3 regions of the Marinobacter salinisoli genome follow, and region 1 is predicted to be linked to each of the others. Evidence: predicted binding sites of a transcription regulator. Region 1 holds the regulator's gene; each other region holds the start of a gene.

Region 1 (4,209 bases):
TCGTCCGCATCGAGGAAAATAACCTCGACCGTCAAACCGGTGCCTTTGAGTCGCTCATGAATGTCTTCGAAATTGCTCAGCTCGCTAGACAGGTTGCGGGCATCAATGCTGACGGCCATTTTGCTGAGTCGACCCGGCTTGGCCTGGTCGGTCGCTTGTTGGGTCAGGGGCGACAACAATCCAATGGGAAGGTTGTCGATACAGTAATAGCCAAGATCCTCAAGGACATGGAGTGCTGTACTTTTACCGGAACCAGACCTGCCACTGACAACGATCAGTTTCATGGTGGGTTCAGCCTCCCTGAGTGGATGGTTACGAATTCGTTGCGGTCATCTGCTGGTAAAGGGTGCCGGGTGCATCGCATTGGCGAAGCCGGTCACAAAAGATCCGTTCGTTGAACTTCTCGGCCAGCTGGCTAAGCAGTTCGAGATGCTCGCTGGTGGCTTCTTTCGGCACGATCAGGGCAAAGATAAGGTCAACGGGCTGATTGTCGATGGCGTCGAACTCGATACCCTCCTCCAGGGTTACCAGGACGCCAATGACCCGATCGAGCCCTTCGAGCCGGCAGTGGGGAATGGCGATGCCCTGGCCAATGCCGGTGCTGCCCAGACGCTCCCGCGCAACAAGATTATTGAAAATCTGGCTTTCGTTGAGCGTGCTGTCGTGCTGATGGATTTGGTCGGCAATAAATTCCAGCACCCGTTTCTTGCTTGATGCAGAAACTTTGCAAAGCGTCAGTTCGGGCAAAAGGATATTGTCAATTGTCAGGGATGTGTCGCTCATGAATCGACTGCAGGTCGGTTAAAAAAAGCTGCGGCAGGGTAACCGTGCCGCAGCGCTCTTGGCTAATGCTGGTGAAAGCTCTGGCTACCGGGAACCGTTGCCGTGCTTTCGCTCCACGTTCTTTTCCTTGTGCTTGAGGATCTGACGGTCAAGCTTATCAATCAGGGAATCAATTGCCGCATACATGTCATCATTTTCAGCCTTTGCGTGAATTTCACCACCAACCACATGCATGGTTGCTTCCGCCATCTGGCGCACTTTCTCGACCTCCAGGGTAACCTGGCAGTTGTTGATGTGATCAAAGTGCCGCTCCAGCTTTTCGAACTTCTCTGAAACGTAATCCTTGAGTGCGGGAGTCAGTTCTACATGATGGCCTGAAATGTTGAGTTGCATAGGCGTCTCCTGTTGTCATCATGCCGTCCCAATGGGCCGGGCTGAAAGCCAGCGCAGCGGTGTGCGCCAGCGAAATTGTTCAGGGGCAGCCTTGGCAGACCGTATTCCCCTAAACCAGTCTTTTTCGTTCGTTGGATGGCGGAATGTGCATGGCTTCCCGGTATTTGGCTACCGTGCGTCGCGCCACCCTGATGCCCTGTTCTCCTAGCATGGCCGCAATTTTGCTGTCGCTCAACGGCTTTTTTGGTGTTTCCGCTGCGATCAGTTTCTTGATCATTGCACGGATGGCCGTCGAAGAACACTCCCCGCCTTCGTCTGTACTGACGTGGCTCGAGAAAAAATACTTCAGCTCGAAAATACCCCGGGGAGTGTGCATGTATTTCTGCGTGGTCACCCGGGAGATCGTCGATTCATGCATTTCCACCGCCTGCGCAATATCGGACAGGATGAGCGGTTTCATCGCCTCTTCGCCCTGATCCAGAAACCCCTGCTGGTGCTCGACGATGCGCGTAGCCACCTTCAGCAGCGTTTCGTTTCTGCTTTGCAGACTTTTGATGAACCACTTGGCTTCCTGCAGCTGATCTCTGAGATAGGTATTGTCGGCGCTGCTGTCCGCCCGCTTTATTAATGAAGCATAGCTCGCATTGACGCGGATGCGCGGTGCAATCTCGGGGTTTAGCTCAACCCGCCAGCGGCCATTGTGTTTCCGGACAATTACATCGGGAATCACGTAATCGGGTTCCGCCTGATCGATAACATCACCCGGACGCGGGTTGAGATTCGTGATCAGGGCGAGCACGTCACGAAGCTGGTCTTCTTTCAGCCGGCTCCGGCGAAGCAGTTGCGCGTAATCACGGTTGCCCAGCAGGTTAATGTAGTGGGTAATAACCAGTCTTGCCTGCGGCAGCCAAGGGGTTTCCGGTGGTAACTGGTTCAGCTGGATAAGCAGGCATTCCTGCAAATCCCGGGCAAATACGCCTGACGGATCGAAATGCTGCAGACGGTGCAGTACCGCCTCCACTTCGTCGAGTTCCAGCGGATCCTCGTCCTGCTCATCCATCAGGCCGGCGTGGATTTCTTCCAGCGGGCTGGTCAGATAGCCACGATCATCGACCGCATCCAGCAGGGCATGGGCAACAGCTGCGTCTCGTTCACTGAGAGGGGTCAGGTTCAGCTGCCACAGCAGGTGATCGTGCAGGGTCTCAGTCGGTGAATTCCGGGTCTCGAAGTCGTGATCATTTTCGTCATCGTTACGAGCGGCCGACGCCGGTGCTGATTGATAGATGTCGTCCCAGGCTGTGTCTACCGGGAGATCGTCGGGAATGTTGTCCGGTGCGTCATTCTCGGTGGACCAGTCGGGGCCGGTATCCGGTTCGTCCCAATCTTGCTCGGGGTCTGGCGCGGCGTCTCCGGTTACTTCGCTCTCAGCGGAGCTCTCGGCCTTTTCAGCGTCGTCACTGGTGGTGTCTGGCTGGTTGTCGTCGTCTTCCGACGTTTCCAGCATTGGGTTGGATTCCAGTGCCTGCTGGATCTCTTGTTGGAGATCGAGGGTAGATAGCTGCAGTAGCCGGATCGCCTGTTGAAGCTGGGGGGTCATCGTCAGGCTTTGACCCAGCTTTAACTGTAAAGAGGCTTTCATCACCATGGTTCAGGATCCGTTACTCATCAGCTCACGCGATTACGGAATGTGTAGTAAAACTCTATATGAGACCAGCGGTTGCGGAATTTTCGCCGGCTAGCAAGTTCTTTGCCGAGTTTACTCGGTAGCGATTGCCAAGACAATCTGGTGCAGGGTGTCACAGTCGGAATTCGTCCCCGAGATAGACTTCCTTCACCTGTTGATTGGCGAGGATGCTCTCGGCGTTTCCAGAGGCAATAATGTGCCCGCCGGACACAATATACGCGGTTTCGCAGATGTCCAGGGTTTCCCGGACATTGTGGTCGGTAATCAGCACGCCAATGCCTTTATCCCGGAGGTGTCGGATAATGTGTTTGATGTCGCTGACCGATATGGGATCGACCCCGGCGAAGGGCTCATCGAGCAGGATAAAAGCCGGCTCCATGGCCAGTGCACGGGCAATTTCCACGCGCCGGCGCTCACCACCGGACAGTGCCATGCCGGCGCTGTCACGGATGTGGGTAATGTGGAATTCTTCCAGCAGTTCTTCGAGCTTGTGTTCGCGCTCGCTTCGGCTCAGGCGTTTCCGGGTTTCCAGGATTGCCATGATGTTGTCACGTACTGACAGTTTTCGGAACACCGAGGCCTCTTGGGGCAGGTATCCAATGCCTTTTCTCGCGCGACCGTGCATGGGCAGGGGTGTGATGTCCTGTCCGTCGATGGTGATGCGGCCATGATCGGCAGGCACCAGACCCACAATCATGTAGAAGCAGGTCGTTTTACCTGCGCCGTTGGGGCCGAGCAGGCCAACGATCTCGCCGCTGCGAATCTCCAGCGAGACGTCAATAACCACTTTTTTCTGTTTGTAGCTTTTCGCCAGATTACTGGCTCTCAGAACTGCCATCGGATCCCTGTTTTTTGCTGGTGCTACGTGGCTGAATGACCATTTCGACACGGCCTCGACCGGAGCTGGTTTCGCTGCCACCCTCGGCGGTTACAACTCGACGGACGGTATCATAATGAATGACCTCTCCGCGGAACAGGTTCCCGTTCTGCTGTATGATGGCGTCTCGCTCGAACGTCAGTTCATTATCCGAGGCGGACCACTTAATACTAAGCGCCCGCGCATCGGTTTCACCCGATCCGTCCCGGGCTGGCTGCTGGTAGCGAGCAGGGCTGCCGGTGGCTTCCACCCGGTTGAGATCATTTCCGGACCGGTAAAGCACAACCCGGTCTGCGGTCAGGCGGGTTTTACCCTGAACCAGTTCGACGTCGCCGCTGTATGTGGCTATGCCCTGGCCATCATCCAGCCGGGCGCTGTCTGCGCTGACCCTGATCGGTTGGTCGGAGTCCAGGCTAAAGGCGGCGGCAGGGCCGGTAAGTGTCAGCGCGAAGGTGAGTGCCAGCGCCCCTCG
Region 2 (4,209 bases), 780 kb from region 1:
GCTCGTCCAGAAAGAGGATCTGCGGTTCGTGTGACAGGGCTTTGGCAATCATCACTCGGCGCTTCATGCCGCCAGAGAGTGACATGATCCGATTGTTGCGCTTGTCCCAAAGGGACAGGTCTTTCAGCACCTTCTCTATGTGATCGGGATTGGGTGCTTTCCCGAACAGACCGCGACTGAAGGATACGGCGTTCCAAACGGTTTCGAAGGAATCGGTGTTCAGCTCCTGCGGAACGAGGCCGATAGCCTGGCGGGCCTGCCGGTACTGCTTTTTGATGTCGAAGCCCGCGGCTTTAACCTCGCCGTCGGACAGGTTTACGATGCCACAGATGATGCTGATCAGAGTGGTTTTGCCGGCACCGTTTGGGCCGAGCAGCGCAAAAATTTCGCCGCGATAAATCTCCAGGTTGATGTCCTTCAGGGCCTGAAATCCATCGCCGTATTGTTTGCTGAGCTGTTTAACGGAAATGTCCGGTTCCACAGTCTTGCCCGCCATAAAAATGAATCCCTTGGAATGCCGCGTATTCTGTCATGACTCGCCCTGGATGAGAACGCTTTGCCAGCATGCAGATAAGCGGCATAATGCCGCCGACTTTGACAAAGGAAAGGACATGGTACGGGTATTCTTGGTTGCGGGTTTAATCCTCAGTGCATTAATTGTCGCGGTGTTTGGTCCTCGCTGGCTGAAGACCGGCGAATCAGAACGGGAGGAGCGTCAGGTAACCTGTGAGCTGGCCGAGAGATCCTGCCAGTGGATCGACGCAAAGGGCCGCTGGACCGTTCAGATACGCCCGATGAACGATGACGACGGCTCGAAGTACCTGTTGCTTGTGGAATCTCCGCAGGAATCTGGAAACCTGATGGCGGTACTGCGCGGGGTGGACATGTATATGGGTGAATACCCGATACCGTTGAGCCAGACGGGGGAGGGACGCTACGAAGCAATGTTTGCGGCTCCGTTCTGCAGCACCGGCGAAAAGATGCGCTGGCAGGTGGATTTACAAGGTAAGGCCGATTCGCCGCCGATCAATTCTGTGAAGTTGTTGTTTCAGCCGTTGAACGCGTGATCAGCCCGGATTGTGAGGCATCCCGCTGATAATATGCCGTCAATATGTACAATGCAGAGAGCCGTTCACACCATTAGCCAGGGAAGACACTATGGATTATGGCAAAAGCGTACAGCAGGTTCTGCTGAGAAAGATCTACAAGGCGGAACAGGATTTACTTCAGCTAAAGCTCGATTACTGTCGGTTCGTATTTGGCCTGACGCATCGAGCGCGCGTTGTTCATGATGGTAAGACCTACATCGTTCGCTCTGTTGATGTGGATACCATGAGACACCTGGAGGATGGTGGTTTTTCAAAGCCGGTAATCATGGGAACGCCTGCAATTCAACCTGAGCGGCCTGACACCGTCTCTTTGGGCTCAGACTGGACGCTGGAAACCAAAACCAATCAGACCGCCTAGACAAAGGCGTTGGATGTTACCGCTCCATGCAGACTGTGTTCTGGCGACACGTGTTGGTGCTGCTGCCAGAACTTCGCTCCTTCCAGACCCTCACGGTAGCAGGCAAGAGTGGCACTGCTTTCCGTCAGCGTTGCAATGACTTCGCAGGTTTCCTCCTCCTCAATTCCCAGTTTTAGCTTCGCAATGTGGGCCACCAACTCCGTCAGCTGTTCGGAACATCGCGCTCGCGGCTCACAGAGAGCAACTGCCGCCCCATACAGCCATGCGGCTGCGTAAGCCCGGACCACGGGTGGCGCATCATGGATGCAGACCCCGTTCGTTTTGCTGTCGCGATTTTGCAGCGCTGCAAGAATATGCAGCCTCGAAGTAAGCTCCGCCCGGTCACTGGCCAACAGATGTTGATTATGGAATGGCTGTGGCCGGTTCAAGCTAAGACTTGCGACGTCGTGCGATGCGGCGGCGTCCATCGCAGGCGCAGACCGCACCAGAGCAAGCACTCGAAAGGCCATGAGTAGCAACAAGGCAACCAAGGTAATTTCTGTCACAACAATCAGGCCACTTGTCATCTGCGTCACATTCCCTGTCAATTTCAGCGCACACGCGTACTGTAACTCAATGTAACCACTAAGGCCTCGGTTTTGCTTGGCAGTTCGAGCCAAATGACTGAGCGAATTGATGTTTCTGTGAACCCGATCAAACGTCTCACGAAAACCTGACCCGGATGCAAACGCAAACCATCATCCTGAAGCTTTCAGTTACCGCCTGTCTTGTTTCTAATTACTTACTAGGTCTGTCGGAATTTTTTACACCGTCATTGGCGACGCATTGCGCAGCCTCTCTCCCACGGGGCTTCGGCTTGATTGGCATGGTTCTCGCATTAGTCCAAGCGGATGGGTAAGGAAACCATCGCTGTAGCCAAACCATTCGAGAGAGTGGGACGGAAAGCCACGGGTCCATGTGAGACAGCCGGGTTGCACCTAAAAGCATTACCGCCTTCATGGAGAAAGATGGATGAACTTGAAAAGGACCGCACTTGGGTTTGTGTTTGCAGCATCAGCAAGTGCTGCATTCGCGACTCCCCAGTACACAGGGATAACGACCTCAAGCACAGGTTTGAATCTGGATAATGCGGGTTACTACATCTGGAACGATGAGAATAACACGCGTAACTGGTCTGTTCGCTGGACCGCGCCTGGCGTTGTTGACTCCGATAACATCGTTGAATGGTTTGGTGATCTGGAGTTCGAAAACCAGGATCTGGATTCCTACGAAACGTTCAAATTTGAAAGCTTGGGTACGCACGCCGATTCCATGGGATCGTTTAGCACCAGCACTTCAGACTTCCTGACGTGGACTGCGGCTACCAATGCAACCGGTGGAGTGGATGGATTTAATTTCACTCTCGAGGACGGCATTGAATTGCTGCAATTCTCGCTAGGGTCGAGTCTGTTTGCTGATCTCAGCACAACGATGTCGGATCCCGGCGTGGGGTCAACTGGCATCTACATTGGCAGCGGCTACTCATCGACCAATGTGCTGGTTCTGAGGAACGACGATGGTGGTGTCTACCAGCAGTTCGAAGTGTCCGTTCCGGAGCCCTCCACGCTGGCACTTCTGGGCGTCGGCCTGGTTGGCTTTGGCGCGTCGCGTCGCCGTCGCAAGTAATTCCTGCGGGATTACTCAGAAGCCGGGCTTATGCCCGGCTTTTTTTGTTTCCTGGCGATCAACTGTGGGTACCGGATTTCAGCAGGTGGGCATGGTTTGCAGCGCCAATTTTCGACGTATAAACCGGCCAAGGGCATCCACCCCTATATTGAGCATCGCTGTGATCAGAATGAGAACCATCGCCCGATCGAACTGGATGTTCTGAATAGCGCTATCGACATAAAAGCCGAGGGTGTAGATCCCGAGAATCCCGAGAATGGCCGTTTCCCGCATGATGATCTCCCACCGGTAAAACAAAAACGCCAGAAACGATCGGTAGATTCTCGGAACGAGCTCCCAGGTATAGCGGTTGAATCCCTCGATGGCATCCGACCTGAGCATTATGGTGTTGGTCTGCCGGCCGATGAGGTGTCCAATGATCGCCCCATTGTGCAGTGCCAGGGCCACTACTGCCGGGAGCATGGACGGCCCCCAGAGCTGCAACAGGATATACGCCAATATGTATTCGGGTGTTGATCGGGCGATGACCAGAAAAACATGTCCGGCAGTTCGCCGTACCGGGCCGCCAAAGTGATTTGAGATCAGAGGAAACGTCAGCAACGCGAGAATTCCGGTCGCCACGAGTGCGATCTGGGTGAGTACAACTGTGTTCCAGATGCCGGGCAGCGCCTCGGTCGCGAAGAGGTCTCCAAGCCAGGGCATTAAACCGCCGAGACCTTCACCATCACGAATAGGGCTTGGCACGATATCTTCGGTGAAAAAACGCTTCACATTGCCCCAGACAATAGGCAAGCCGTCGCCTAGGAAAAAGGGCGCAGCGAGCACGTACAAGGGCAACAGTCTGGGGCGAACCCAGAGTGGAATGGTCGCAATTAACACGTAGAACAGGATCAACATCGCCCCGGCATCGGAATATAGGCCTTGTGAGAATGACGATTCCAGATAAAAGCCGAGGGTTGGCAATCCAACAAAGCCCAGGATCGCGCTCGAGCGCATACCACATTCCAGCCGGTACGCGGTATAGGTTCGGATCTGGGCCCAGCAATCCGGTATCCGTGCGTATAAAAACGCGGAGAT
Region 3 (4,209 bases), 170 kb from region 1:
CTTCCACCATGTGCAGGTGGGGGTGGCGCTGCCGCAGCCGGATCCCGCGAGGGGACATGCCACAGGCAATTTCGAGCACCTGGGTAACGCCATGCTGTTCAACGGCCTGGTCGATCAACTGATCGATGATCAGGTGGCGTTGCAGCAGAAAGGTTTGCAGGTTGCCCCCGATAGCCGCCTTACTGACGGCTTCGAAGGGCGCCAAAGCACGGTAGAGCCAGCGACCCTGGCGTGTCGCCAGGGCGTCGTCCGACAGGCCGTACCGGTGCCATACGGCGCCGGTATACAGCGCCGTAAAGCTGATGCCGGAACTGTCAGCTGGGGTTTTGCTCATAGATGGCCTTGCCCCAGGCTTCGCTGCGACCCGGCAGCACCAGGTTCAGGATGATGGCAGCCACGGCGCACAGGGCAATGCCTTCCAGGTGGCCCAGAACCATGCCGCCGATGCCGAACACCAGGGTGACAGCGACAATCACCAGATTGCGTGCCTGTGACAGGTCGACCTGGTGGCGGATCAGGGTATTCAGGCCAACTACGGCGATGGAGCCGAACAGCAGGCACAGGATGCCACCCATGACGGGTGCCGGGATGGTTTGCAGGGCGGCGCCAAACTTGCCGACGAACGCCAGAACAATGGCGGTCACAGCCGCCCACCACATCACCTTGGGGTTGAAGTTCTTGGTGAGCATGACTGCACCGGTCACTTCGGAGTAGGTGGTGTTGGGTGGCCCGCCGAGCATGGACGCGGCACTCGTCGCCAGGCCATCGCCGAGCAGGGTGCGATGCAGGCCGGGCTTTTCCAGGTAGTTCCTGCGGGTAACATTGCCGATCGCCAGGACGTCGCCGATGTGCTCAATGGCCGGTGCTATGGCGACCGGGATCATAAACAGCACCGCGCCCCAGCTGAATTCCGGGGCCACGAAGTTCGGCACTGCCAGCCAGGGGGCCTGCTGCACCGGGGTGGTATCCACAATGCCGGCAAAGGCCGACAGGATATAGCCCACGATGACGCCAAACATAATCGGAATCAGGCGGAAAATGCCCTTTGCCCAGACCGACATGATGACGGTCACGGCCAGGGAGATCATGGCAATCCAGATAGCGGTGTCGTAGGGCACCAGTTCGGCGGAACCGTCACCGGTGCGGCCAGAGGCCATGTGCACGGCGACCGGCGCCAGGCCCAGGCCAATGGTCATGATGACCGGGCCAATAACCACGGGTGGCAACAGGGAGCGTACAAAGCCGGTGCCGCGCAGGCGAACCAGAGCGCTGAGCAGGATGTAAAGAATGCCCGCCGCCATCAGGCCGCCGAGCGTCTCCTCCATGCCGAACTTGCCCTTCGAGGCAATGATCGGTGCGATGAAGGCAAAAGAGGATGCCAGGAAAATCGGAATCTGGCCGCCAGTGACAATATGAAAAATCAGTGTGCCCAGGCCTGCGGTAAACAGGGCGACGTTCGGATCCATACCGGTGATCAGTGGCATGAGCACCAGTGCGCCGAAGGCCACCAGAAGCATCTGGGAGCCGGCAATTGCCTGTTTCCACATCGGGTCGTTACTGTGGTCTTGCATGGGTCAAACGTCCTTTTGCTTGGTTCCGAAGATTTTGTCGCCGGCGTCGCCGAGTCCGGGCAGGATGTAGCCCTTCTCGTTCAGGCGCTCATCCACTGAGGCGGTGTAGATCGAGACGTCCGGGTGTGCTTCCAATACTTTTTGGACGCCTTCGGGGGCGGCCACCAGTACCAGGGCGCGAATTTCCGTGCTTCCGGCTTTTTTGAGCAGGTCGATGGTGGAAATCATCGAGCCGCCCGTGGCCAGCATCGGGTCAACAATCAGGGCCATACGCTGGTCCAGTTCGCCCACCAGTTTTTCCAGGTAGGTACTGGCTTCCAGGGTTTCTTCGTCGCGGATCTGGCCAACCACGCTCACGCGGGCAACCGGGATCAGGCTCAGTACGCCGTCCAGCATGCCCAGACCGGCACGCAGGATCGGAACGATGGTGATCTTCTTGCCCTGAATCTGTTCGACCTTCACCGGTCCGGCCCAGCCATCAATGGTCTGTTCCTGCAGGCCGAAGTCCTTGGTGGCTTCGTAGGTGAGCAGGGCACCAACTTCCTGTGCCAGTTCACGAAAGTTCTTGGTGCTGATGTCCGCCCGGCGCATCAGGCCCAGCTTGTGTTGGATCAGGGGGTGTTTCACCTCGTGGATTGGCATGGGATCACCTATCTGTGGGTTTTCTTTGATGGTTAAGCAGCGCTATGGAACCGCGCAAGGATACCGTATCTGGCGGTTTGAGTCAGGCGGCCGCAGGGCGAAGCCGGAGGAATTGGGGTAAGGATTGGTACGGATCTTGCGAATTACCGTCCAAATGACGAATTAGCGTCAGATTTCCGCCCCTTGTTTACCCCGGGGCCTGTTACCGGAGTCGCTTCAAGCATGGACAGAGTATTAGTCCTGAATAACGTCAAATCCCTGACGCGGGCCAATCTCGGTGTTCCCGTGATGCTCATGGGGTTGCTGGGCATGATGATCCTGCCCATGCCGGCTTTCCTGCTCGACGTTTTCTTCACCTTCAATATCACGCTGTCCATCGTGATTTTGCTGGTGTGCGTGTATGCCATGCGACCGATGGATTTTGCGTCCTTCCCGACCGTGCTGCTGGTGGCAACGCTGCTGCGTCTGGCGCTGAACGTGGCCTCTACCCGGATCGTCCTGCTTGAAGGCCACGATGGCGGTGATGCCGCGGGCAAGGTGATTGAGTCCTTTGGCGAAGTGCTCATCGGCGGCAACTACGCCGTCGGTCTGGTGGTGTTCGCCATTCTGATGATCATCAACTTCCTGGTGGTGACCAAGGGTGCCGGCCGGGTTTCCGAGGTAAGCGCGCGCTTCACTCTGGATGCGATGCCCGGCAAGCAGATGGCCATTGATGCCGACCTGAACGCCGGATTGATTAACCAGGAAGACGCCAAGCTGCGTCGGTCCGAGATTGCCCAGGAAGCGGATTTTTACGGTTCCATGGATGGTGCGTCGAAATTTGTTAAGGGTGATGCCATTGCCGGCCTTTTGATTCTGGCCATCAATATTATCGGTGGTGTTGCCATCGGCATGATGCAGCATGGCCTGACCTTCGGACTTGCCATGGAGCGCTACGCGCTGCTGACCATTGGTGATGGTCTGGTTGCGCAGATTCCGTCGCTGCTGCTGTCTACGTCCGCGGCGATCATGGTGACGCGGGTCACTTCGAGTCAGGACATGGGCGGGCAAATCATCAGCCAGATGTTCAGTGCGCCCAAGGCGCTTGGTATTGCGGCCGCCATCCTGATCATTCTCGGGTTGATTCCGGGCATGCCTCACGTTGCCTTTCTGGGGCTCGGCAGTCTGGCCGCCGGTGCAGCCTGGTTTATCTGGAAGCGGGATCAGCAAACCGTGGAAGAGGGCGCGGTGTTTCCGGCCCAGGGCGGTGCCGGGGTGCATCGTGCCGGCGGACAGGAACTGCAAGCCGATGGCGCTGCCGATCAGGGGCATCAGTTACCGGCGCCCGGTGAGACCCGCGAGCTTGGGTGGGACGACGTCGCCACCGTGGATATCGTCGGGCTGGAAGTCGGCTATCGCCTGATTCCGCTGGTGGATAAGTCCCAGGGTGGGCAGTTGCTCAGCCGGATCAAAGGGGTCCGCAAGAAGTTGTCACAGGATCTTGGCTTCCTGATGCCGTCTGTCCACATCCGGGACAACCTGGACCTGATGCCCAACGTGTACCGCATCACCCTGATGGGGGTCACCATCGCCGAGGCAGAGATTCACCCCGAGCGGGAACTGGCCATCGACCCGGGGCAGGTGTTCGGCAAAATTGAAGGTATCGAAGGCAAGGACCCGGCTTTCGGTCTGGATGCCTGCTGGATCGAAACCGACAAAAAAGATCAGGCCCAGACCCTGGGGTACACCGTCGTGGATGCCAGCACGGTGGTCGCAACCCATCTGAACCAGGTGCTTCAGAAGCACGCTCATGAGCTGCTTGGGCATGAGGAAACCCAGAAATGGCTGGATCAGCTGGAGAAGATGTCACCCCGGCTGGCCGAAGAGCTGGTGCCCACGACGATTTCCATCAGCCTGTTGCTCAGGGTCTTGCAGAGCCTGCTGAAGGAAGAAGTGCCGATTCGGGATATGCGATCCATCGCCGAGGCAATTGTGAACATCCATCCCCGTAGCCAGG

The links. The regulator sigma-54, encoded in region 1, starts transcription at its own class of promoters, with help from an activator protein. The targets are predictions, from matches to a motif close to ANTGGCATNNANNTTGCTNT.
Region 2: a site for sigma-54 is predicted at 2,327-2,346, ahead of LPB19_RS17115 (PEP-CTERM sorting domain-containing protein). Genes of this name have one in related genera too.
Region 3: a site for sigma-54 is predicted at 2,337-2,356, ahead of flhA (flagellar biosynthesis protein FlhA). Genes of this name have one in related genera too.

The regions. Positions count from the first base shown of each region.
Region 1 covers NZ_CP071247.1:3,360,750-3,364,958, reverse strand. The annotation lists gene rapZ (RNase adapter RapZ) at 1-284, opposite strand, end outside; gene ptsN (PTS IIA-like nitrogen regulatory protein PtsN) at 313-783, opposite strand; gene hpf (ribosome hibernation promoting factor) at 868-1,176, opposite strand; gene LPB19_RS15335 (RNA polymerase factor sigma-54) at 1,286-2,815, opposite strand; gene lptB (LPS export ABC transporter ATP-binding protein) at 2,973-3,698, opposite strand; gene lptA (lipopolysaccharide transport periplasmic protein LptA) at 3,676-4,209, opposite strand, start outside.
Region 2 covers NZ_CP071247.1:2,578,163-2,582,371, forward strand. The annotation lists gene LPB19_RS11690 (ABC transporter ATP-binding protein) at 1-481, opposite strand, end outside; gene LPB19_RS11695 (hypothetical protein) at 612-1,067, shown strand; gene LPB19_RS11700 (hypothetical protein) at 1,159-1,467, shown strand; gene LPB19_RS11705 (hypothetical protein) at 1,464-2,033, opposite strand; cyclic di-GMP riboswitch class I at 2,372-2,446, shown strand; gene LPB19_RS17115 (PEP-CTERM sorting domain-containing protein) at 2,479-3,132, shown strand; gene LPB19_RS11715 (PhnE/PtxC family ABC transporter permease) at 3,211-4,209, opposite strand, start outside.
Region 3 covers NZ_CP071247.1:3,194,482-3,198,690, reverse strand. The annotation lists gene LPB19_RS14585 (class I SAM-dependent methyltransferase) at 1-334, opposite strand, end outside; gene LPB19_RS14580 (uracil-xanthine permease family protein) at 315-1,571, opposite strand; gene upp (uracil phosphoribosyltransferase) at 1,575-2,213, opposite strand; gene flhA (flagellar biosynthesis protein FlhA) at 2,436-4,209, shown strand, end outside.